3 regions of the Gordonia sp. PS3 genome follow, and region 3 is predicted to be linked to each of the others. Evidence: riboswitches for the same ligand, from Rfam matches in the RefSeq annotation. Region 3 holds a riboswitch; each other region holds the start of a gene.
What was found. A riboswitch is a leader RNA that binds a small molecule or an ion and turns the genes downstream of it on or off. The one in region 3 is predicted to bind cobalamin.
Positions count from the first base shown of each region.

Region 1: linked by a shared signal. The riboswitch ahead of ACE11G_RS12240 (CbtB-domain containing protein) and the one ahead of ACE11G_RS17315 (ABC transporter substrate-binding protein) in region 3 are both predicted to bind cobalamin.
Region 2: linked by a shared signal. The riboswitch ahead of metE (5-methyltetrahydropteroyltriglutamate--homocysteine S-methyltransferase) and the one ahead of ACE11G_RS17315 (ABC transporter substrate-binding protein) in region 3 are both predicted to bind cobalamin.

Region 1 is NZ_CP169524.1:2,652,054-2,659,978, forward strand. It holds gene ACE11G_RS12220 (acyl-CoA dehydrogenase family protein) at 1-635, opposite strand, end outside; gene ACE11G_RS12225 (hypothetical protein) at 730-1,536, opposite strand; gene ACE11G_RS12230 (histidine phosphatase family protein) at 1,561-2,052, opposite strand; gene ACE11G_RS12235 (CbtA family protein) at 2,058-2,864, opposite strand; gene ACE11G_RS12240 (CbtB-domain containing protein) at 2,885-3,106, opposite strand; cobalamin riboswitch at 3,148-3,295, opposite strand; gene ACE11G_RS12245 (ATP-dependent helicase) at 3,349-7,925, shown strand, end outside.
Region 2 is NZ_CP169524.1:2,615,456-2,623,380, forward strand. It holds gene ACE11G_RS12095 (neutral zinc metallopeptidase) at 1-317, opposite strand, end outside; gene ACE11G_RS12100 (sulfurtransferase) at 507-1,400, shown strand; gene ACE11G_RS12105 (SufE family protein) at 1,417-1,842, shown strand; gene ACE11G_RS12110 (condensation domain-containing protein) at 1,859-3,262, shown strand; gene ACE11G_RS12115 (acetyl/propionyl/methylcrotonyl-CoA carboxylase subunit alpha) at 3,477-5,288, shown strand; gene ACE11G_RS12120 (hypothetical protein) at 5,420-5,776, shown strand; gene ACE11G_RS12125 (hypothetical protein) at 5,821-6,270, opposite strand; cobalamin riboswitch at 6,502-6,736, shown strand; gene metE (5-methyltetrahydropteroyltriglutamate--homocysteine S-methyltransferase) at 6,845-7,925, shown strand, end outside.
Region 3 is NZ_CP169524.1:3,744,155-3,752,079, forward strand. It holds gene ACE11G_RS17310 (iron ABC transporter permease) at 1-134, opposite strand, end outside; gene ACE11G_RS17315 (ABC transporter substrate-binding protein) at 142-1,107, opposite strand; cobalamin riboswitch at 1,135-1,321, opposite strand; gene ACE11G_RS17320 (acyl-CoA thioesterase II) at 1,360-2,160, opposite strand; gene ACE11G_RS17325 (TetR/AcrR family transcriptional regulator) at 2,210-2,767, shown strand; gene ACE11G_RS17330 (TetR/AcrR family transcriptional regulator) at 2,849-3,397, shown strand; gene ACE11G_RS17335 (MFS transporter) at 3,397-4,944, shown strand; gene galT (galactose-1-phosphate uridylyltransferase) at 5,045-6,181, shown strand; gene galK (galactokinase) at 6,174-7,334, shown strand; partial or broken gene ACE11G_RS17350 (hypothetical protein) at 7,482-7,925, shown strand, end outside.

The DNA.
Region 1 (7,925 bases), 1.1 Mb from region 3:
TCCATGCCCTTGTCGAGGACGAAGGTGAGCACCTTGCGATCGCGCATCGGCGTGCCGTCGCCCTCGTCGAGCTTGGCGAAGACCACCATGGTGTCGGCGTACGGGCCGTTGGTGATGAAGGTCTTGTTGCCGTTGAGGATGTAGTCGTCGCCGTCGCGGCGCACCGTCGTCTTCATCCCGCCGAGCGCGTCCGAGCCGCTGTCGGGCTCGGTGATGGCCCACGCCCCCACCTTCTCCATCGTCACCAGCTCCGGAAGCCAGCGACGCTTCTGCGCCAGGGTGCCGCGGCTGCGGATCGTCGAGACCGTCAGGCCCAGTGAGACGCCCATCGACGCGATGAGGCCCAGGCTGACCCCCGCCATCTCCATGTTGAGGATCAGGAACATCGAGTTGGCGAGACTGTTCGATCCGCCGCCCGAGGATCGCGGCTCGCCCGCCTCCTCGGCTGCGAGCTCCTTCTCCAGGCTCTCGGCGTTCATCGAGTCCATCCCGAAGGTCGCCAGCATCTTGCGGAGGATGTCGTACGGCGGGAGCGACCCCGACTCCAGACCCTCCAGATTGGGCCGGACCTCCTTGTCGATGAAGCCGCGCACAGCGTCGCGGACCATCACATCTTCCTCAGACCACTCGAACATCAAGCCTCCAAACTGGAACACGTTTCACTTAGGTCTGACGGTAGCGCATCGTGTCACCGACCCGGTAGGTCGACGCCCTCAGTCGACCGGCTCGTCACAGCGCCGATCCGTCCCGTACGGCGGCCTCGGCCAGGCGACTGTGCCACTGCCGATTGAGCCACATCTCGACCAGTTCCGGCGCCACGCCCGCCTGCGCGGCCCAGCGGTAAAGCAGGGAGTTGTACCGCACGTATCTGCGGACGGAGTAGTGCGACACCGACGACGCGACAAGCCAGCCGTTCCACGTGAGACTGCCGGCGCTGGCAGCATCCAGCAGTTGCGGACGGTCGGGTGCCCCGGAGTGGATCGCCCAGCAGTACAGGGACATCAGGACGTGGCCCACACCAGGAGCGACCGGCCATCCCGACCAGTCCCGATACGCCGCGGCGTCGATCAGTGCCGGAGCGCGCCGGCAGGCGACGAGCGCACGCTCGACCGCGGCGAACGGCGTGCCCGCATCCCGCCCGGACCGGACGTCGACGAATCGGCGGACACCGCCGCGCAGCGGGTGCTCGGCCAGCCAGGCGGCACACATGTACAGGCGATCGAGTTCCGGTTCGTCACCGAGGCCCATTCCGTGCACACCCGGCTCGAGATCGCCCCGACGCAGGTACGCGGTGCCCTTCCACACCTGCGTTCCGTCCGCATCGCGCCCGCTGACCTGCGCCGGGATCTCGCACTGAGCCAGGCGCTCGTTCCACCAGTCGAGATCCACTTCGACGACATCCTCGAGAACCGTCTCGGCGTAGGGCTGGTTCCGGCACCAGGCGATGCAGTCCGCCGGAATCACCAGGTGCGCGTCCGCGCCGTCGCCGCTCCAACTCTCGTCCATGCGGCCGATGGTCGCACGGCCCTCTGACATCGACGTCGCACCTGCTCCGCGACGTCAGAGCGTGACCGTGTACAGCCCGCCCGGGCACACGTCGGCCGCAAAGAAGCTCGCGGCGTCCTCGCAGAGCACGGCCTGTGCGACCGGGCCCGCGACCACGAGCGTCGCCGGCCCACCCGCGGCGAGCGCGGCGAGAACGCCGCGAATCCGACCCACGAACGCGCCGACCGACTCACCGCCGTGGCCCGACCACAGGGGATCGCCGAACCAGGCGCCCAACTGCGCCGGGTCGACCGACTCCGGCGCGGTCGACCGCCAGCGGCCGACGTCGAGCGACGCCAGTCGCGGGTCGACGCCGAACAGACCGCACGCCAGGCGTGCGGTCTGCGTCACCGATCTCTCGGGTCCGGCGATCACCCGTCCGGCCCGGGGCAGCCGCGATGCGAGCGCCGCCGCATCCCGGCGGCCACGCGAGTCGAGATCGTCGTGCTCGCCGCCGAACCGGACCGCTCTGTTGGGTGCGGTCCGCGCGGCGACCACCAGATGCACCGACGTCAGGCGCCGACCTCCGCGAGCGTGCGGTCGGAAGTCTTGGACCGGCGCATCATCACGCCGAGCAGCGCGACGAACGCCACGGTCAGGACCGTCCACAGAAGTACCTGGTTCGCGATCGCGTACACCCGGAAGTCGGCCACCACCTGTCCGGGGAATCCGGCGCCGACGATCCGGTCGCCGTCCATCACCGGACCGGGGATCTCCTTGAACTCGGGAAGAAGCGCGGCCGTGATGGTCACACCGACCAGGTACACCACCGCGGAGGTGACACCCGACCACAGTCCGCCGATCCGGTCCGCGAGCCGGCAGCCGAGGATCACCGCGACGACCATCAGCGCCACCGACACCAGCGTCAGCGTCAGGTAGGCGCCCGACCGCGCTCCGATGGTGTCCTCCTCGCCGACCGCGGGCGGGTTGGGCGGGTAGACGAAGTAGGGGACGCCGATCACGGCCACGAAGGCCACGGCACCCAGCCCCGCTGCGACCGCCCGAGGGTCCGCGGCCGGCCACCGACGTCCCACGTAGGCCCACAGAACTGTGAACGCGACGGCGAACAGGGCGCCCATCGCGACGGCGAAGACGACCGTGCCGACTCCCGCACCGATGTTCTCCTGGACGGTTCGGCTGTAGATCTCGTGCTCGTGTGCATGCTCGCCGGACAGCATCGACTCGGCGTGCGACCGCTCCTCCTCGTAGTCGATGGCCAGCCGCACCTGCGGTTCGATGAAGATCCGCGCATAGACGAACGACACCAGTCCGGCGATCAGGCCTGCGAGCACGCCTGCGCCGGTGAATCTGCGCTCCATTGTTCTGTTGTCTCCCCGGCTCAGTGGCAGGGGAAGCCGAGGAAGTGCCGTGCGTCGTGCACGAACTCGTGGACATGGGTGTCGCTGCCGAACACCGACACCGCGCCCTGGTCGTATCCCAGGAAGTAGTAGGCGAGCGCCGCGAGTGCCACGGTGGCGGTGAGCCAGAGGGCCGCGCTCGCGGCGGAGAGGTTCGGCACGGCGAGGGAACGTACGCCCTGCGTTGCGGTGGATGCGGTCATCGTCGACGTCCTGTTCTCCCGGATCACGCGCCCGGGGTCGGCATTGTTCACACCGATGCGACTGTCTGGCTCGCAGTCCGACGGCGTCGTCGGCGGACCGCTCACAGTGGCGCGACCGCCCCGGATTCGCACCGGGTTAACCGCATCGGCCCGCTGAGTGTACCGCCGGCCGCAATCCGCTGAGTGTCACAGGTGTGCGCTTGAATGGGAGTGTGGCATCGGGCAGTCAGATCCTTCGGAGCATGCATCCGGCCACGCAGCGGTGGTTCAGCGACGCGTTCGGCGCGCCGACCCGAGCCCAATCCGGTGCGTGGACGGCGATCGCCCGCGGCGAGAACACCCTCGTCGTGGCTCCGACCGGGTCGGGCAAGACCCTCGCAGCCTTCCTGTGGGCCATCGACTCGCTGTACCGCGAGCGGATCGACGCCGCGACCGGCGGCAGTGCGGGCACCGCTCCGGGTGTCCGGATCCTCTACATCTCACCGCTCAAGGCACTCGCCGTCGACGTGGAGCGGAACCTGTCGGCACCACTGGTGGGCATCGCGCACGCGGCGCAGATCATGGGACTCGACGCACCGTCGATCACGGTCGGAGTCCGGTCCGGGGACACCTCGGCGGCCGACCGCCGACGGCTGCAGACCCATCCGCCCGACATCCTGATCACCACGCCCGAATCGCTCTACCTGATGCTGACCTCCTCGGTGCGCGAGACCCTCGCCACGGTGACGACGGTGATCGTCGACGAGGTGCACGCCGTCGCAGCGACCAAGCGGGGCACGCACCTGGCGCTCTCGCTCGAACGGCTCGATGCGCTGCTCGAGCGGCCCGCGCAGCGCATCGGGCTGTCAGCGACCGTGCGGCCCGAGGAACTCGTCGGCGAGTTCCTGGCGGGCGAGGGCGACTGCACCGTCGTGAAGCCGCCTGCGGCGAAGACCTTCGACCTCTCCGTGGACGTGCCGGTGGAGGACATGACCGCCATCCCGCCGCCGGACACCGGGACGGACGATCTCGACGACGCCTTCTCCCCGACCGCCGGTTCCCTCTGGCCCCACGTGGAGTCGGCGATCGTCGACCGCATCGAGGAGAATCGCTCGACGATCGTCTTCGCGAACTCTCGTCGTCTCGCCGAACGTCTGACCGCCCGGCTGAACGAGATCGCCGCCGAACGCGCGGGCATCGAGTTCGACCCGGACCGACCGAACCCGACAGTGCCCGGCGGGATGCCCGCCTACGTCTCGGCCAGTGGAGACACGGCGGGCGCGCCCGCCGTCCTCGCCCGCGCCCACCACGGCTCGGTGAGCAAAGAGCAGCGTGCACAGATCGAGGACGATCTGAAATCCGGCAGGCTCCGGTGCGTGGTCGCAACGAGCTCACTGGAACTCGGCATCGACATGGGTGCCGTCGACCTCGTGATCCAGGTGGAGGCCCCGCCGTCCGTCGCGGCCGGGCTGCAGCGCATCGGCCGCGCCGGACACCGGGTCGGCGAGGTGAGTCGCGGCGTGCTGTTTCCGAAGCACCGCACCGACCTGATCCACTGCACGGTGGTGGCGCAGCGAATGCTCGCCGGCCGCATCGAGGCGCTCTCGGTACCGGCCAACCCGCTCGACATCCTCGCCCAGCAGACCATCGCGGCGACCGCCGTCGACGATCTCGACGTCGACGACTGGTACGCGACCGTCCGGCGCGCGATGCCGTATCGGACCCTCACCCGCGACGTGTACGACGCCGTCCTCGATCTGATATCCGGCCGGTATCCGTCCGACGAATTCGCCGAACTGCGCCCGAGGGTGGACTACGACCGCGCAGCCGGGCGGCTCACCGCCCGGCGCGGCACCCTGCGTCTGGCGGTCACCTCCGGCGGGACCATCCCCGACCGCGGGCTGTTCGGCGTCTTCCTCGTGGGCGGGACCGACCGCGCAGAAAGCGGCCAACCCCGCCGGGTCGGAGAGCTCGACGAGGAGATGGTCTACGAGTCACGGGTCGGCGACGTGTTCGCCCTCGGCGCGTCGAGCTGGCGAATCGAGGAGATCACACACGATCGGGTGCTGGTCTCGCCCGCGTTCGGCATGCCGGGGAGGCTGCCGTTCTGGATCGGCGACGCCGTCGGTCGTCCGGCCGAGCTCGGTGCGGCGATCGGTGAGTTCATCGGGATCGCGGGCCATGAGGAGAAGCTCGCCGCACTCGCCGCCGAACTCGGGCTCAGTGCCAATGCAGAGCGCAACCTGTCCGCGCTGATCGCCCAGCAGCGCGATGCCACCGGCGTGCTCCCGACCGACCGCACCCTCGTACTGGAACGCTTCCGCGACGAGCTCGGCGACTGGCGGCTGGTGCTGCACTCCCCCTACGGCCTGCGGGTCCACGCACCGTGGGCCGGTGCCGTGGCCGCGCAGCTCTCGGCACGTCTCGGCATCGACGGGGCCACCACTGCCACCGACGACGGCATCATCGTGCGCCTCCCCGACACCGATGACGATCCGCCGGGGGCCGACGTCTTCCTCCTCGACCCCGAGCACATCGAAGCGGACGTCACACGCGCGCTGGCCGATTCGTCACTGTTCGCGTCGCGGTTCCGCGAGTGCGCCGGGCGGGCGCTGCTGCTTCCGCGCCGTGATCCCGGAAAGCGTGCCCCGCTGTGGCAGCAGCGGCAGCGCAGCGCCCAGCTGCTGGCGGTGGCGTCGCGCTTCAGCGATTTCCCGATCATTCTCGAGACGGTCCGCGAATGCCTCTCCGACGTCTACGACCTGCCCTCGCTGGTGGACGTCCTCACCCGCATCATGCAGCGCAAGATCCGGATCACCGAGGTCGAGACGTCCACGCCGTCGCCCTTCGCGGCCTCGATGCTGCTCGGCTACGTCGGCTCGTTCATCTATGACGACGACGCCCCGCTCGCCGAACGCCGGGCGACCGCGCTGTCCCTCGACACCGCGTTGCTCGCCCAGCTCCTCGGCCGCGTCGACCTGCGTGAGTTGCTCGATCCCGCAGTGATCACGGAGGTCGTCGCACGGCTCCAGCGGACGGCTCCGGAACGGCGGGCGCGCGACGATCAAGATGTGGTGGACCTGCTGCGATGGCTGGGACCGTGCACACCCGGACAGATCGCCGAACGCTACCGGGGCGACGACCCACTCGCCGTTCCGCTCGACGAGGTGCTCGAGCGACTCGTCGCCGACGGCCGCCTGATCGAGGTGCCCTTCCGCGGCGCGACCGCTCTGGCCTCGGTCGACGACGCAGCGCGCCTCCGCGACGGCCTCGGCATACCGCTCCCGCTGGGCGTCCCCGCCGCCTACCTCCAGCCTGTCGCCGATCCCCTGGCCGACCTGGTGCACCGTTACGCCCGCACCCACGGACCGTTCACCACCGCCGATGTCGCGGAAGCTCTCGGCATGGCGCCCGCGGTGGTGACCCGGACCCTTGAAGAGCTCGCGGCGCGACGAACGGTGATCGAGGGCGAGTTCATTCCGCTCCCGCCCGAACCGCAGACCGGGCGCACCCCGAGCCAGTGGTGCCATTCCGACGTCCTCACCCAGCTCCGCCGCGGATCGCTGGCGGCCGGGCGCGCCGAAGTGGAGCCGGTCAGCGCCGAGGCGTACAACCGATTCCTGCTCGGCTGGCAGCACGTCACCGGGAAGTCACGGCTGCGCGGCGCCGCCGGCGTCGCGGCCGTCGTCGAGCAACTCGCCGGACAGCCGATACCGGCGTCGGCGTGGGAGACGCTGGTGCTGCCGGCCCGGGTGGAGGACTACCGGCCGTCGATGCTCGATGAGCTGACCGCCTCCGGCGAGGTGATCTGGTCCGGACACGGGGGCATCGGCGGGGCCGACGGCTGGGTGGCCCTGCATCTGGCCGACGCCGCCGCACTCACCCTCCGGCCCGCCGAGGACACCGAACTGACTCCCGCGCAGGACGCGGTCCGGACCGCTCTCGACCGGGGCGGGGCCCTGCGCTTCCGCGAGCTGTCCGACGCGCTGAACAACGCAGAGCACGCGATCCCCGACGGTGAACTGCCGGACCTGCTGTGGGATCTCGTCTGGGCCGGGCTCATCACGAACGACTCGTTCTCGGTGGTCCGCGCCGCGCTGAACCCGCCGCGCAGCGCACGATCGTCGGCCACCTCCGCCCACCGGACTCGCGGTCGGCCGCCGCGTCTGCGCGCCGCGCGGCTGTCGTCGCAGTATCTGGCGGGTGCTGCGGGTGCGGCAGCCACGCCGCCCACGGTCGGGGGGCGGTGGTCGGTGATCCGTCGCATCGCCGTCGATCCGACCACCGCTGCCGCTGCCACCTGCGAGGTGCTTCTCGACCGCTACGGCGTGGTGACGAAGGGAGCCGTGACCGCCGAATCGACCGAGGGCGGGTTCGCGCGAATCTACAAGGCGCTCGGCGTCTTCGAGGACAACGGCCAGGTGCGGCGCGGGTACTACATCGACGGGCTGGGAGGCGCGCAGTTCGCCGCCGGTCACACCGTCGACATCCTGCGCGAGTCGGCTGTCGTCGCACGCCAGGAACGGTGCGCGGCGGTGGTGCTCGCGGCCACCGATCCGGCGAATCCGTACGGTGCGGCCCTCGACTGGCCCGAGCGAGCCGTCGAATCGGGGCATCGGCCCGGCCGGAAGCCGGGAGCGGTCGTGATCCTGGTGGGCGGACGCGCCGCGGTGTTCATCGAGCGCGGCGGAAAGACGGTGCTCACCTTCACCGCCGAGACCGAGATCCTCGAGGCGGCCGCGGCGGCGCTGTCGCACGCGGTCACCACCGGGGCGGTGCCGCGCATCCACATCGATCAGGTCGACGGCGAGCCGGTACGCCGCACACCGCTGGGTGACCG
Region 2 (7,925 bases), 1.1 Mb from region 3:
CCCGCCGTCGACCCCTCGATCGCCAACTGGGCGAACCAGTCCTGCCACACCGAGTCCAAGTCGTCGAGCACCGCCGACATGTACGCCGGGACCGCGGTCGACTGATTCGTCTCGTCGACCCCGGAGGCCGCCAGCCGCTCAGCCGAGACGGCGGCCAGTTCCGGACACCGAGCGGCCGAACAGTGCGCGGGTGGCGTGGGCGCCGCGCGATGCGCCGTTCCGTCCACCCCGCATGCGCTCATCGTCAGCGCGGCCACGACCGCCAGGGCCGTACCCACCACTGTCCGGAGCCCGCGCCCCGATCCCCTTCTCGGCATGACGGGAACGCTAACACCGTCGCCCCCGGCGACGTGCCCGACGTCATTCGGACGATTGCGCAGGCCGGACCGCGGATCGGAACGAACTTGAGACCGGTCCGGCGAAACGCCTCGGCGCGGTCGTCCGTATGCTTGTATCCGCGGCCGGTTCCGGTCGCCTCCGACATCAGCAGAGGCGGGAGACCCTCAGTGACTGTGGAATTCGATCCGAATCCGGCTTTCTCCGCATACGCACATCCGGAGCGCTTGGTGACGACCGAGTGGTTGTCCGCGCACCTCGGCGCGCCCGGATTGAAGATCATCGAGTCGGACGAGGACGTGCTCCTCTACGACATCGGCCACATTCCCACCGCCCAGAAGGTGGACTGGCACCTTCACCTCAACGATCCGGTCACCCGCGACTACATCAACGGCGAGCAGTTCGCGAAGCTGATGAGCGAGAAGGGGATCTCCCGCGACGACACGGTCGTGATCTACGGAGACAAGAGCAACTGGTGGGCCGCGTACGCCCTCTGGGTCTTCACGCTCTTCGGCCATGAGGACGTCCGGCTCCTCGACGGCGGCCGCGACGCGTGGATGGACGAACAGCGCGAGACCTCCTTCGACGTCCCGGTCTACCGCCCGACCGACTATCCGGTCGTGGAGCGCGACGACTCCAAGATCCGCGCCTTCGCCGAGGACGTGCTGTCCGAGATCGGTTCGACTCCGCTGATCGACGTGCGCTCGCCGCAGGAGTACACGGGCGAACGCACGCACATGCCCGATTACCCGCAGGAGGGTGCGCTGCGCGGCGGTCACATCCCCACCGCCGTCTCGATCCCGTGGGCCAAGGCCGCCGCCCCCGACAGCCGGTTCCGCAGCCGGGCCGAATTGGAAGACGTGTACGCCGGTCTCGACCCGGCCACCCCGACCATCGCGTACTGCCGGATCGGCGAGCGGTCGAGCCACACCTGGTTCGTGCTGACCCATCTTCTCGGCTTCGAGAACGTCCGCAACTACGACGGCTCCTGGACCGAATGGGGCAACCGCGTCCGGGTTCCGATCGCCGTCGGCGACGAGCCGGGCACGGGCGTCGCCGACTGACGCCGGAAACAGTTCCATGACGCTGCCCGCCCCTCTCGCCGAGATCGTCTCGGATTTCGCCGATCTGGCGGATTCGGACAAGGTCACTCTGCTGCTCGAGTTCTCCCGCGAGCTCCCCGAGCTGCCCGAGTCGCTGAAGCCCGAGTCGATGGAGCCGGTTCCCGAGTGCCAGTCGCCGATCTTCCTGTCTGTGGACGCCTCGGACGCCGAGGCCGTGCGCCTGTACTTCAGCGCTCCGCCCGAGGCACCCACCACCCGGGGTTTCGCCTCCATCCTGCACGAGGGGCTCGACGGCGCCAGTGCTTCGGAGATCACCGCGGTGCCCGACGACTTCTTCCACGAGCTGGGTCTGTCGTCGGTGATCAGTCCGCTGCGTCTCAACGGGATGGCGGGCATGCTGACGCGGATCAAGCGTCAGGTGCGCGAGCAGACCTCCCGCTGAACGCCGTCGCAGCGCAATGGACTTTCTGCAGATCCTCGACGCCCCGATTCAGCCCGGCGGCCTGGTCGAGTGGATTCCGGCTGTGCCGGGCGGTCTGGGCAGCTGGAGCCGAGACGTACGCGAGACCTCGCACAACCACGAGGAGCATCTGCGGTCGGCGTTCGAGTACCGGGCGCTGACGCATCGCGAGGGCGGCCGCGAATCGTGGCTCGGGCTCGCGATCGAGTTCGACGAACCGATGTCGGTGCCCTCGGTCCGCTCCGCGCTGGTGGCGTACATCAATCGCCACGAGGTGCTGCGGACGCACGTGGTGCTCAAGGCCGACCGCGACGCCCGCTACCGCACGGAGCGCTACACCACCGAGCCCGACACCGTCCGGGTCAAGATGGCACGCATCGGCTGGTACACCGAGACGCCGCTGCTCCTCGAGCAGATCGCGGGATCGTTCGACCGCGCGACCGCCCCTCTGCACTGGCCGGCGTACCGGTTCGCGACCGTGGCGCGACCGGACAGTTTCACCCTGTTCTTCGCCGCCGACCACTCGCTGGTGGACGGCTACTCCCTGGTCAATGCGCATCACGAGTTGTCGGAGCTGTACCGGGCGGCCCGCGAGGGTCGTCCACCGGCTCTCGAGCCCACGGGCAGCTACCTCGACTTCAGCGACGCCCAGCGCCGCGCCGCCGACGTCGCCGACCCCGAGCACCGCGCAGTGCGCACATGGGCCGAGTTCGTCGCCCGGTTCGGCGGCCGACTGCCACCGAACCCCCTGCTGACCCCCGGTCGGGCGGGGCCCGCCGAGGAGGGCACCGGGCCGGTCCAGCTCGCGCGCACCCGGTTGCTCCTCGACGACGCCGGCGCGACGCGCTTCGAGGCCTTCTGCGCCGCCTCGGGCGCGTCCCCGGTGGGCGGGATCCTGGGAGCGATGGCGGTGGCCTTCCGCGAGACCAGCGGCGCCGACGACTTCGCCGTGATCATGCCCCGGCATACGCGGACCGACCGCTCGTGGCTGCACTCGCTGGGCTGGTTCGTCGGTCTGGCGCCCCTGGTGATCGACGTCTCCGACGATCCCACGCCCGCCGAGGCGTCGCGGCGGAGCACCGCGGAACTGAGCGCTTCGCGGCACGGAAGCGAGCTTCCGTTCCTTCGTGTGGCGGATCTCATCGGCGTCACCGGCTCGCCGCATACGGTGGTCTCGTACATGGACACGCGCGGGGCACCGCGTGCCCAGGCCGCCGACGACGGTGCCGCACGGGTCCTGCGCAGCCATTCTTATGCCGACGACGAGGTCTACGTGTGGGTCAACCGGACGCCCGGCGGCCTGCGGATGCACGCTCGCTATCCCGCCGAAACCGCAGGTGATGTTCCCGTCTTCCTCGACCGTTTCGCGGACCTACTCGCGCGTACAGCCGAAGCCGGGTAGACAATTTTCTTGACCTGCGTGAGATGCGTCGTACCGAGCAATTGATCGGTGCGTTAATCTGAGTCGCGGAAATCACGTTGCCCGTCTGATGCGAGCCACGTGTAGGACGCCACGAGCGGGAGAATCCCGCGCGAGACGCAGCCCGTCGACCCCGGATGGTGAGAGCCGTCCCCGACAACGGCACCGCCTGACCGGTGGTGCCACAGGAGTGCCAGTGACCAGTTCCGCTGAGATCAGTCAGACGACCATCAAGAAGGTCCTCATCGCCAACCGCGGTGAGATCGCCGTTCGCGTGATTCGCGCCGCGAAGGACGCAGGCATCGCCAGTGTCGCCGTGTACGCCGAACCGGACGCCGACGCACTGTTCGTGCAGCTGGCGGACGAGGCGTTCGCACTCGGCGGCCAGACGTCGGCCGAGTCGTACCTGGTGTTCGACAAGGTCCTCGACGCCGCCGCCAAGTCCGGCGCTGACGCAGTCCACCCCGGATACGGCTTCCTCTCGGAGAATGCGGACTTCGCACAGGCCGTGATCGACGCCGGTCTCACCTGGATCGGCCCGCCCCCGTCGGCCATCCGTGACCTCGGCGACAAGGTGACCGCACGCCACATCGCCGAGCGCGCGAAGGCGCCGATGGCCGCCGGCACCAAGGATCCCGTCGCCGGCGCCGACGAGGTGGTCGAGTTCGCCAAGCAGTACGGCGTCCCGGTCGCGATCAAGGCCGCCTTCGGCGGCGGCGGCCGCGGCATGAAGGTCGCGCACACCGTCGAGGAGATCCCCGAGCTGTTCGAGTCGGCCACCCGCGAGGCCGTCGCGGCATTCGGTCGCGGCGAGTGCTTCGTGGAGCAGTACCTCGACAAGGCGCGACACGTCGAGGCCCAGGTCATCGCCGACCAGCACGGCAACGTCGTCGTCGCTGGAACCCGTGACTGCTCGCTGCAGCGCCGGTTCCAGAAGCTGGTGGAGGAGGCACCCGCTCCCTTCCTGACCGACGAGCAGCGGGCGCGCATCCACTCCTCCGCGAAGGCCATCTGCCGCGAGGCCGGCTACTACGGCGCGGGCACCGTGGAGTACCTGGTCCAGGGTGACACCGTCTCGTTCCTCGAGGTCAACACCCGACTCCAGGTGGAGCACCCGGTCACCGAGGAGACCTCGGGCATCGATCTGGTGCGCCAGCAGTTCCGCATCGCCGAGGGCAAGGCCCTGGAGATCACCGAGGATCCGACCCCGCGTGGTCACTCCTTCGAGTTCCGGATCAACGGTGAGGACGCCGGGCGGGGCTTCCTGCCCGCGCCCGGCCCGATCACCGTCTACCGCGAGCCCTCCGGCCCCGGCGTCCGCGTCGACTCCGGCGTCCGCCAGGGCGACGTCATCGGCGGTCAGTTCGACTCGATGCTGGCCAAGCTGATCGTCACCGGCGAGAACCGGACCCAGGCACTCGAGCGCGCCCGCCGCGCACTGGCCGAGTTCGAGGTCGACGGCCTCGCCACCGTGATCCCGTTCCACCGCCACATCGTGTCGAACCCCGCCTTCATCGGCAGCACCGACGAGAACGGCGTCGAGGGCTTCGAGGTCTACACCAAGTGGATCGAGACCGATTGGGACAACCCGATCAAGCCCTTCACCGGCGGTGAGCCGCTCGACGACGAGGACGACACCCAGCGCCAGAAGGTCATCGTCGAGGTCGACGGCCGCCGCGTCGAGGTCTCGCTGCCCGGCGATCTCAACCTGGGCGGCGGTGGCGGCACCAACGGCGCCATCCGCCGCAAGCCGAAGTCGCGCACGCGCAAGAAGGGCGGCGGCGCCGCTGCCTCCGGCGACGCCGTGACCGCGCCGATGCAGGGCACCGTCGTCAAGGTGGCCGTCGGTGAGGGCGACGAGGTCGCCGAGGGCGACCTGGTCGTGGTCCTGGAGGCCATGAAGATGGAGAACCCGGTCACTGCGCACAAGGCCGGCACCATCACCAGCCTGTCCGCCGAGGCCGGTGCCGCGGTCACCCAGGGCACGGTGCTGCTCGAGATCAAGTAGAACCGGATACACCTCCGGCTGTGCCGTTCCGCCTGACCGATGTCGAGTCAGGAGGAACGGCACAGCCCGTTTTCGGAGCCGTGCACGCGCCCGGATCCGGCCGATTCGTGAGCGAACGAGAAGGACCCGTCATGGAAGCTGTCGAGATCAACGCCGGTGCGTGGTATCTGCGCGCCCTGCGGCACGACGAGCGGTTGTCCGATGTGCCCGCGCTCGAGCTCCTCGGCGTCGGCGATCCGGTCGAGTACATCCGAGCCGCCGACGCCGCGTGGGCCGACGAGTCGCGTCTCACGTGGGCGGTGTGCGTCCCCACCACCGGCGAACTCGCGGCGCTGATCGGCGTCGACGCCGCGGGGTCGGTGGCCGGCCTCGCCCGCGACGGCTACGACGCCGCGCTCGCGGCCGCGGTCGATCCCGCCACCCGTTGCGCGAGCGCACTGCTCGACGTCGAAGCGGCGGCTCTGCGCTCCGGACTGCCAGGCCGCTGACCCGGACGCCGCGCATCCAGGTCGCCGCGCATTCAGGCAGGCGCTCAGAGGGGCGAGTCGGCGGGGTTCCCGAGATCGGTGCAGTCGACCAGCACCATGTCGTCGCGGTGCGCGACGAGATACCGCACGGCAGGCAGTCCCGCCCCCAGCTCCGCGATGGCCTCGCGAACGCGTTCGGCTCCCAGGTAGAAGGGTTGGGCGGGACGGCCGCCGAACGCCGCGCGGCACAGACTCGTCGGGCAGTCGGCGGCGGCCTCGATGACGCGTGCGACGGCGATCGAACCGGCATCCGGGCTGTCGAGGGTCTGGATCACCGCCCCCGCCAGACTCGGATGCTGATCGACGAACTTCAGCGCCGCACTCGAGCAGGCGTCGAGACTGTCGTACCACTCGGGGAGATAGAGCGTCGTCGACGAGGTGTCGGGCGCCGGAACCACGCGGGCGCCGAGCGCCACATAGATGTCCTTGCAGCCGCCGGCGCCCAGACTTGACACGCAGGCCATCAGTCGCTGTTCTGTCGGAACATCGCCGTCACCTGCGGGATTCCGCTCGTCTCCACGGGCTACGAGGATGATCCCAGCGACCGGATGAGCCGGTCCGCCGGAGTTAAAATCACCGCCGGATCCCATGCTGCCCAATGGTACCCGGTCCCTTACCATCGATAACTGCAACTGGTTCGCCCGGCCGGGATCACTATGGAGCCCCTGCTTCCCGCCGGGCGTCGACGCGAGTTCGCTGCCGACGGCAGCGACCGCCCGCGAAGAGGGAATCCGGTGAGACTCCGGAGCTGACCCGCAGCGGTATGTCGGAACGACCGCCGTCACACGCACTGGGACCGCCCCGCCCGAGCCACGGCTCACCGGCGGCGGCGCCTGGGAAGCGACGGCCAGTAGAAGCGGGCTCCATTCCTGGCCCGCGCGCCGACGAGCCCGAAGACCTGCCGGATGTATCGAGCGCATCCGCGCCCGATGGCTGTCCGCCTCGAGGAAACGGGCGACTGACGAACTGCGGTTCGCAGCGCCCGGTATGGCGACGGCTCGAACTACTCATGCAGGAGAAGAACACGTCATGTCTGATGACACGACTATCACCACCGACACCAGCACCACCCACTCTGCGGGCTTCACGGCCACCGTCCCCGGCGTCGCCCGGATCGGCGCCAACCGGGAGCTCAAGCGCGCGGTCGAAGCCTATTGGGCGGGCCGGATCGACGCCGCCGCGCTCACCCGGGTCGCAACGGGCATCCGCCGCGACAACTGGAGCAGGCTGATCGACGCCGGTTTCGACTCGGTGCCCGTCAACACGTTCTCGTACTACGACCAGGTGCTCGACACGGCTGTGATGCTCGGCGCGCTGCCACCGCGAGTGGCGGCGATCGACGATCCGCTGGACCGCTACTTCGCCGCCGCCCGCGGCACCGCCGGCGGCCCGGGCCCCGACATCGCACCGCTGGAGATGACCAAGTGGTTCGACACCAACTACCACTACCTGGTTCCGGAGATCGGTCCGGACACCGAGTTCACCCTCGACCCGGGCGCAGTCCTCGATGAGATCGCTCAGGCGCAGGCTCAGGGCGTGCCCGCCCGTCCCGTGGTGATCGGACCGATCACCTTCCTCGCGCTCGCCAAGGCGGTCGACGGCGGCCCGGCACCGCTGACCCGCATCGACGATCTCCTGCCGCTCTACACCGATCTCCTCGGCCGCCTGGCCCAGACCGGTGTCGACTGGGTCCAGATCGACGAACCCACGCTGGTGACCGATCAGGCCGACGGTCTCACCGACCTCGCCGAACGCGTCTACGGTGTGCTGTCGGCTGTCCGGACGCGCCCGCGAATCCTGGTGCAGACGTACTTCGGCGATACGGGCGACCGTCTCGCGGCACTGGCGCGGACCGAGGTGGAGGGCGTCGGAGTGGACCTGGTGACCGGCTCTCCGGACACCGTCCGCACGGCCGATCTGACCGGAAAACTGGTAGTCGCCGGCGTGGTGGACGGCCGCAACGTCTGGCGCACCGACCTCGACGCGGCGCTGGCCGCACTCGAGTCGCTGCGCGCGCACGCCGGTGCCCTCGCGGTCTCGACCTCGTGTTCCACACTGCACGTCCCGTACACCGTGCGCGGCGAGTTCGAACTCGACCCGGTGCTGCACG
Region 3 (7,925 bases):
GCTCGCACCACTGTGCCCAGCGGCAGATCGGCCGATCCGACCACGATTCCGAGCGCCATGCTGATCAGCAGCAGGATCGTCAGTCCGGCCAGCCAACCCGCCAGGGCCGGTGTACCGCGGAGCCGTTCGCGCACGCGCCGACTACTTCGCGAGCGCGTCCGACAGCTTGGCGGCGCCGTCGATCAGCCGCGGACCGGGGGTGCTCTCAGCGAACGGGATCACCACGAACGATCCCTTCGCGACGGCCTTCAGGTCCTTGAGCGCCGGGTCGGACTCCAGATACTTCCGCTTGGCGGCGGCCGGATCCCAGTCGGCGTCCACCAGGACGATCACGTCCGGATCGGCTTTGAGCACCGCCTCCCAGCCGGTCTCGGCCCAGTTGCCGGAGAGATCTCCGAAGACGTTCTTCGCGCCGACGGCGTCGATGACCAATTGCGGCCCGCCGTCGCCGGCACCGACGAAGGGCTTGTCAGTCGAGGAATCCCACCACAGAACCGTCTTGCCCCGTCCGGCCGACTTCGCGGTGAGGTCGGCGAGCTTCGCGCGCATGTCGGCGTTCACCCGGTCGGCATCGGCCGTCCGTCCGAAGAGCACGCCGTAGTCGCTGGTCTCACCGGCCACCGCGTCCCAGGACGAGGCCGGACGCTTCAACTTGTCCTCGCAGCCGAAGGGCGACACGTAGGTCGCCACACCGAGGTCGTCGAACGACTGCCGGCTTCCCAGCGCCTTGTCGTCGAAGGCGCTGCTGTACGACGCGGCGATCAGGTCGGGGTGCTTCTCGAGGACCGCTTCGCGGGTGGGGTACTTCTCCGACAGCACCGGGATCTCGCCGTAGGCTGCGGCCCATTGCGGGGCGATGGCGCTGTCGAGGTAGGCGGTGCCGACCAGCTGCCCGCCGGCGCCGACGGCCAGGGCCGACTCGGTGGCCCCCTGGTTGACGGTGATGGCCGCGTCGGCCGGCTTCTTCAGGGTGACGGTGCGGCCGCAGTTCTGCAGGCTGATCGCCGAGCCGTCGGCGCCGGATGCGGGATCGTCGCCGGAACAGGCAGAGACGGTGAGGACGGTGCCGGCGACGGCCAGGATCACCGCGTTCTTCAGGGTGCGCAATGCGACCCCCTTTCCAGATACTCGTGGAACTTCGGGGTACGCCGCGGCCGGTCTCCTGGCTACACAGGACTGCCGGCGGTCACACCTTCCCAGATGACGAGCACCCAGTGGCTGGAGTCCTGCACTCCCGGCGACTTCCGGACCTGTTCACAGTGGCGAGTACCGCGCCGGCTTCTCACCGGACTTCCCGAGCACCGTGACGTATCGCCCGAGTGTATCCGGGCACGGCCGGGACACTCGGGCGACCTCGAATCAGGCGGGGTCTTTGAAGTACACGAGCTGGTGCGTGGTCGCGAGGAGCACCTCGCCCGACCAGAGCTGTCCGTACTGGTCGAAATGACCGTGCCCGAACCGGGCGGCGCGCGCCGTCGCGAGGACGTGTCCGGTTCCATGCGCCTCGAGTTCCTGCGCGGTGGCGTGGAAATACGTGGTCAGGGTGATGGTGCCCGCCGGCATGTAGGTTCCGTGCCGGAGAAAGACACGAGGGTAGAACACGTCGGTCATCGCGGTGAGCGCCGGGAAGTCGAGCGGCCGCTCGGGCCGGTCGCGCAGCCACAGCGTCGACGTCGAGTCGGCGTCGTTCCTCCCGTCCATGCCGCCCGCGACGAACCGCTTGTCGTAGTTCTTGGCCCAGGCGATGAAGTCCACGTACTCGCTGACCTCGACCTCCTCGGCGGGCGGTGCGGCCGGAGGCGTCGGCTCGGTGTCGGACCAGGTGTCACGGGCGACGCCGAAGACCGCGGTGCCGGTGGCCGCCACCTGTCCGGATTGGCTGATCGTCACCACCCAGTGCTGATTGGTGCGGTTGGTCCGGACGGGCCGCAGGTCGAGATCCCACTGTCCTTCGGCGATCGGTGCCGCGTAATTGATGGTCAGCGCGAGCGGATCGCCGAGGACGTCGGGCCGCTGCTGGATGCCGTTGACGACGGTCGCGGCCGTGATGCCGCCGAACGGGCCGACCATGTTGTTGTACGCGGGATGCGTCTGCGCGCGGACCACATGGTCCGACGCCGTGGGCGTGAGGGCGATGGCCTCATCGAAAACGTGAGTCATGCGTCGACGGTAACAGAACGATCGTTCTACTCACGCGTACCCTGAGTGCATGGCAACACTCCCCGTCCGCGACCGACTGCTCCTGTCGGCGACTCAGCTGCTCCGGAGCAAGGGAGCCGACGGATTCGGAATGTCGGAGCTCATGGAGCACAGCGGCGTGGCGCGGCGCTCGATGTACCAGCACTTCCCCCGCGGCAAGGCGCAACTGCTGGAGCAGGCCACCGACGAGGCGGGCAGGCACGCCTCGTCGCGCCTCGCGGCCGCACTGTACGGCCGGACCGCTGTGGAGGGTCTGATCGTCATCGTGGACGAGTGGAAGCAGACCCTGGTGCGCCACGACTACCGCCTCGGCTGCCCCCTGGTTGCCGCCTCCACCTCCGCCGCGGAGTACCCGGGTGCGGCCGAGCGCGCCGCCACGGCTTTCCAAACGCTGGCGGGCCAGATCGCCGCATCCTTCGAGGCCGACGGACTGGCCGCGGACGCCGCCCGACGGGCTGGCGACATGCTGGTGGCAGCCCTCGAAGGCGCCATCATCACCTCTCGCGCCACCCGTTCCACCGCACCGCTCGACGCCTTGTCGTCACACATCCGCGAGACGTGGGGCTGAGCCCTCCGATATTCGGTCGACAGACCTCCGCCAACCCTGTACAAAAGTACATGTACATTCGTACAGAATTGCGAGGGAGTCATGGCCAAGCACGACCCGGAGGCACGGCGGGCGGCGATTCTCGCCGCGGCGGCGGATCTGGTGATCGAACTCGGACCGGCCGCGCTGACGCACCGCCGCGTCGCCGAGCGTGCGGGTGTGCCGTTGGGATCGACGACCCAGTACTTCACCTCCATCGACGACCTGCGCACCCAGGCCCTGGAGCGGCTCGCCGCGGAGGTCGACGAAGACCTGGCCGCCGTGCGGAGCAGCCTGGTCGCGGCCGGCGGGTCAGCGGAAGCGCTGGTGGATCAGATTCACGACTACCTCGCCGACAGCCGCGCCGTCGCGGCCGACGTCTCGCTGATATCGGCGGGCCTGTTCGATCCCGAGTTGCGCGCGCTGTCGCTCCGCTGGCAGACCAATCTCGTCGAGATCTTGAGCGATTACGTCGGACCCGACAACGCGCTCGCCCTCGCGATCGTCTCCGACGGTGTCGTGATGCACGCGGCATTGCACAACACCGTCGTCTCCAAAGACTTCCTGCACACTCTCGTCGCGCCGTTCATGGCGCAGAAAAGACAACCGTGATGACTGCCTCACCCACCACGGGGAGCACCGGCTACTCCACCGTCCGCGCCTGGCTCGCGACCGCTGTGTTGAGTGCGAGCCTGCTCGTGATCGTGATGGATATGACGATCCTGAACATCGCTCTTCCCGCGATGTCGGCCGACTTGGAGCCCACCGCCTCCCAGCTGCTGTGGATCGTCGACGTCTACTCGCTGGTGCTCGCCGGGCTGCTCGTCCCGGCCGCATCGCTGGCCGACCGCTGGGGACGCAAGCGGATGCTGTTGGCCGGGTACGCCGTCTTCGGCGCCGCATCGCTGCTCGTCCTGGTCGCCGAGTCGGCGACCGCGGTGATCGCCATCCGCGCCCTCCTCGGCACCGGCGGCGCGTTCATCATGCCGACCACACTGTCGACGATCCGCGTCCTGTTCACCGACGCGCGCCGGCGGGCGCGCGCACTCGCGGTGTGGTCGTCGGTCGCCGGTCTCGGTGCGGCGATCGGCCCGCTGGTCGGCGGTTTCCTGGTGGAGCACTTCTCCTGGCAGTCGGCTTTCCTGGTCAACGCTCCGCTGATGGCGCTGGCCGTGGTCGCCGGGGTCTTCCTGCTCCCCGAGTCGCGGTCGGCCGACCCGGGAGTCTGGGACTGGCTGGGCATCGCCCTCTCGTTCTCCGGCATGGTGCTCCTGATGTGGTCGGTGAAGCACTTCGGTGCCGAATCGAGTCTGCTGGTCCCCGAGGGCTGGGCCGCGTTCGCCGCAGGAGTGCTGCTGCTGACCGTCTTCGTCCGCCGCAGTCTGCGCCAGGACCGGCCGATGCTCGACGTCGGACTGTTCCGCAGCCGCGTCTTCACCGGCGGTATCGCCGGCGCCCTCGGCTCGATGTTCGCGATGGCCGCGGCCCTGCTGCTGCTCGCCCAGTGGCTGCAGTCGGTAGAGGGCAGTTCACCGATCCGTGCCGGCCTGCAGCTGGTCCCGCTCGCTGTCGCCTCGGCCGCCGCGTCGCTCGCCGCACCGCGTCTGGCCGAACGCATCGGTCCGCGAATCGTCATTGCCGGCGGCATCGCGGTGGCCGGCATCGGCATGATCGCCGTGTACCTGATCCCCGGAGAGCTGCACTACGCGTCGGCCGTCGTGTCGTTGATCCTGGTGGGTGTCGGCATCGGATCGCTGGCGATCGGCTCGGCGCTGATCATGTCGGGCAGCCCCGAGAACCGCGCGGGCAACGCCGCCGCGATGGAGGAGACCTCCTACGAACTCGGCAGCGTCATCGGTGTCGCGCTCCTCGGCAGCGTCGCCGCGGTGCTCTATCGCAGCCGGCTCGACGAGTCCGGCGCGCTGGACGACCTCGATCCCCGATTGCACGACGCGGCCCGCGAGTCGATCGGGTCCGCGGCGGGCGTCGCCGATCAGCTGCACATGCCGAACCTGGCACAGCAAGCCGGTACCGCGTTCACCGATTCGCTGCAGATCACCAGCCTCACCGGCGGTCTCATCATGCTGGCGGTCGCCGCGGCGGTGTACGCCCTGGTCCCTGCGGGTACGCGTATCGACGCCGAGGTGGTCGAGGGATGAGCCGGACCCGGGGTCGTCTCCCCGTGACGATCTGAAAACGCGTGCCGGCCTCCGGTCGCGGAAGGTCGTCGCGACCGGAGCCCGATGGTAGATTCGCCGCGTGTCGACGGCGAGGTCTCTCCCCGAACCGGTCCGCGGACGGCTCAGTGACGGACGCGAGATACTGCTGTTCGACGACGGCGAGGCCTCCGTCCTGCGCCCCGACCGCCGCGACCTGCCGACGGATCGCGGTGCGACGACCGTCCGCCGAGACCCCGTCACGGACGACTGGGTGATCGTGGCGCCCGCGCGCCAGGACCGTACCCATCTGCCGCCGCGGCGGCAGTGCCCGCTGTGCCCCGACCCGGAGGGTCTCCGAAGCGAGATCCCAGCGTCGGACTACGGGGTGGCGGTGTTCGAGAATCGCTTCCCGTCGCTCGCCGCACCACCGGAGCCTGCCGGTGCCGGAGCGTCGCCGCCGGCGAGCGACGATCCGCTGCGGACCGAGATTCCGGGCACCGGCCGCTGCGAGGTGGTCTGCTTCACCAGCGACCACGACGGTTCGTTCGGCGCACTCCCCGAACGCCGCGCCCGCCTGGTCCTCGACGCTCTGGCGCACCGGACCGCCGAGCTCATGGCGTTGGACGGCGTGCGCGAGGTCCATTGTTTCGAGAATCGCGGCGAGGAGATCGGCGTGACCCTCGGTCACCCGCACGGCCAGATCTACGCCTACCCGTTCCGTACCCGCCGCACCGAATCGATGCTGCGGTCGGCCGGTCGGTACCGGCGCGAGCACTCCGCAGACCTCTTCGAAGCGATCCTCGCCCGCGAACTCGAAGACGGCGAGCGAATTCTCCTGTCGACCGCGCACACCACTGCGTTCGTACCGTTCGCGGCGCGCTGGCCGGTGGAGGTGCACGTCTACCCGAACCGGCACGTCCGCGGTCTCGGCGAACTCACCGACCGGGAGGCCGACGACCTCGCGCGGACCCAGCTCGCGGTCCTTCGAGCCTGCGACGCCCTGTACGACGCCCCGCTGCCCTACGTCGCGTCGTGGCATCAGTATCCGGCCGACGCGGCCGAGGGCTACCTGCACGCCGAGATCTTCTCGATCCGCCGCAGCGCCCACAGACTCAAATACCTGGCCGGGTCCGAGTCGGCGCGCGATGCCTTCATCACGGACAAGACCCCCGAGGACATCGCCGAGCAATTGCGTGCGGCGCTCGGCCGACAGGCGGACCATGGCAGACATGCCTGAGGGATCGGCCGGCAGCACCTCGTCTCCCGGACCGCGGTCGCGGGAGCCGGAGGTGCGCGCATATGCGCCGGGCCGCGTCAATCTGATCGGTGAGCACACGGACTACAACGACGGGCTGGCGCTGTCGATCGCGCTGCAGCTCGGGACCACGGTGAGCTTCCGGCCGGACCCGGCCGCCGAATCGGTCGTCGTCTCCTCCGACCTCGCGCCCGGCCGGGCCGGCGTGCCCATCGACACCGCTCCCGACGATGACGCGGCGCACGGCACCCGGGTGACCGGCTGGGCGTCGTATGTGGCGGGCTGTGTCTGGGCGCTGCGCGAACACGGTGTCCGGGTGCCCGGCGGGCGCATGGAGATCCGCTCCGATGTGCCGGTCGGAGCGGGACTGTCGTCGTCTGCTGCTCTGGAGTGCGCGGTGCTCCACGCGCTGGCCGCCGCGGCCGGGGCCACCGTCGACCGGCGCACCCTCGCGCTGATCGCCCAGCGCGCCGAGAACCGATACGTGGGCGCCCCCACCGGTCTGCTCGACCAGTTGAGCAGTCTGTTCGGCGCCGACGGCACCGCTCTGCTCCTCGACTTCCGCTCACTGCAGGTGACGCCGGTGCCGGTGGCTCTGGGCGGCGCGGTGCTCCTCGTCATCGATTCGCGGTCCCCGCACCGGAACGCCGACGGCGAGTACCGGAGGCGACGAGCGGCGTGCGAGGACGCCGCCCGCCGCCTGTCGGCGCCCAGCTTGCGCTATGTCCGAGACGACGGCTGGCGAGCACTCCGCGACGACGAACTGCGGCGCCGCGCCAGGCACGTTCTCACCGAGAACCGACGGGTCCGGGACGCAGCACAGGCGTTGCGCGACGGAGACTGCACGCGTTTCGGAGAACTGATGAATCAGTCGCACCACTCGATGCGCACCGACTTCGAGATCACCACACCCCGCATCGACCGCATCGCGGAGACCGCCCGCGACCTCGGCGCCTTCGGGGCCCGGATGACCGGCGGAGGATTCGGCGGCAGCGTCGTCGCCCTGGCACCGGCCGAGGCCGCGATGCGGATCGAGAGCACGTTGCCGGGTCTCGTCGCCGATGCCGGCGATCCGCGTCCGACGGTGATCCGTGTCCGTCCGGGCGCGGGAGCCGGTCCGGTGATGGCACAGTGACACTCATGAGCACCGAACAGGCGGCGATCGCGCGCCGCGCCTACGAGACTCTTGAACCCTTCCACGTCCTCGCCTACTTCAATCCGGGCCTCGGCGACGCCCAGACCGACCTCGGGCTCGACGGCCACGCCTTCTACCGGCGCCCCGATGGGCGATGCCACGGGAGCGGTCGTAGCCGCCGCTTTCTACAACTTCTCACCCGCGCTCGTCGAATCCGCATGGGACCGCGCTCGGGCCGTCGGCCTCGAGAAGGTCGCCGAACGGCGGTACGCGATGCTCGACGAGCAGTACCGCGCCATCCGGGTGCCGCGTGCGAGCGGATCACGCCGCTGCTGCCCGAGTACGAGAAGGCGGTCGGAGGACTGCCCGTCTCCGGTCGGCCCCTGGGCGCGGCATGGGCGTCCACCCCGATTCCCGACGCGCCGCACCTCGCCCTCTGGCGTCACTTGTCGGTACTCCGGGAATGGCGCGGCGACAACCACATCGCCGAGCTGATCGGCCACGGTCTGGACGGGATCGACGCCGGCGTCTTCCACGAGGCCGCATTGCCCGACCCGACCGTCCGTCGACGGGTGATGGGGCATCGGTTCT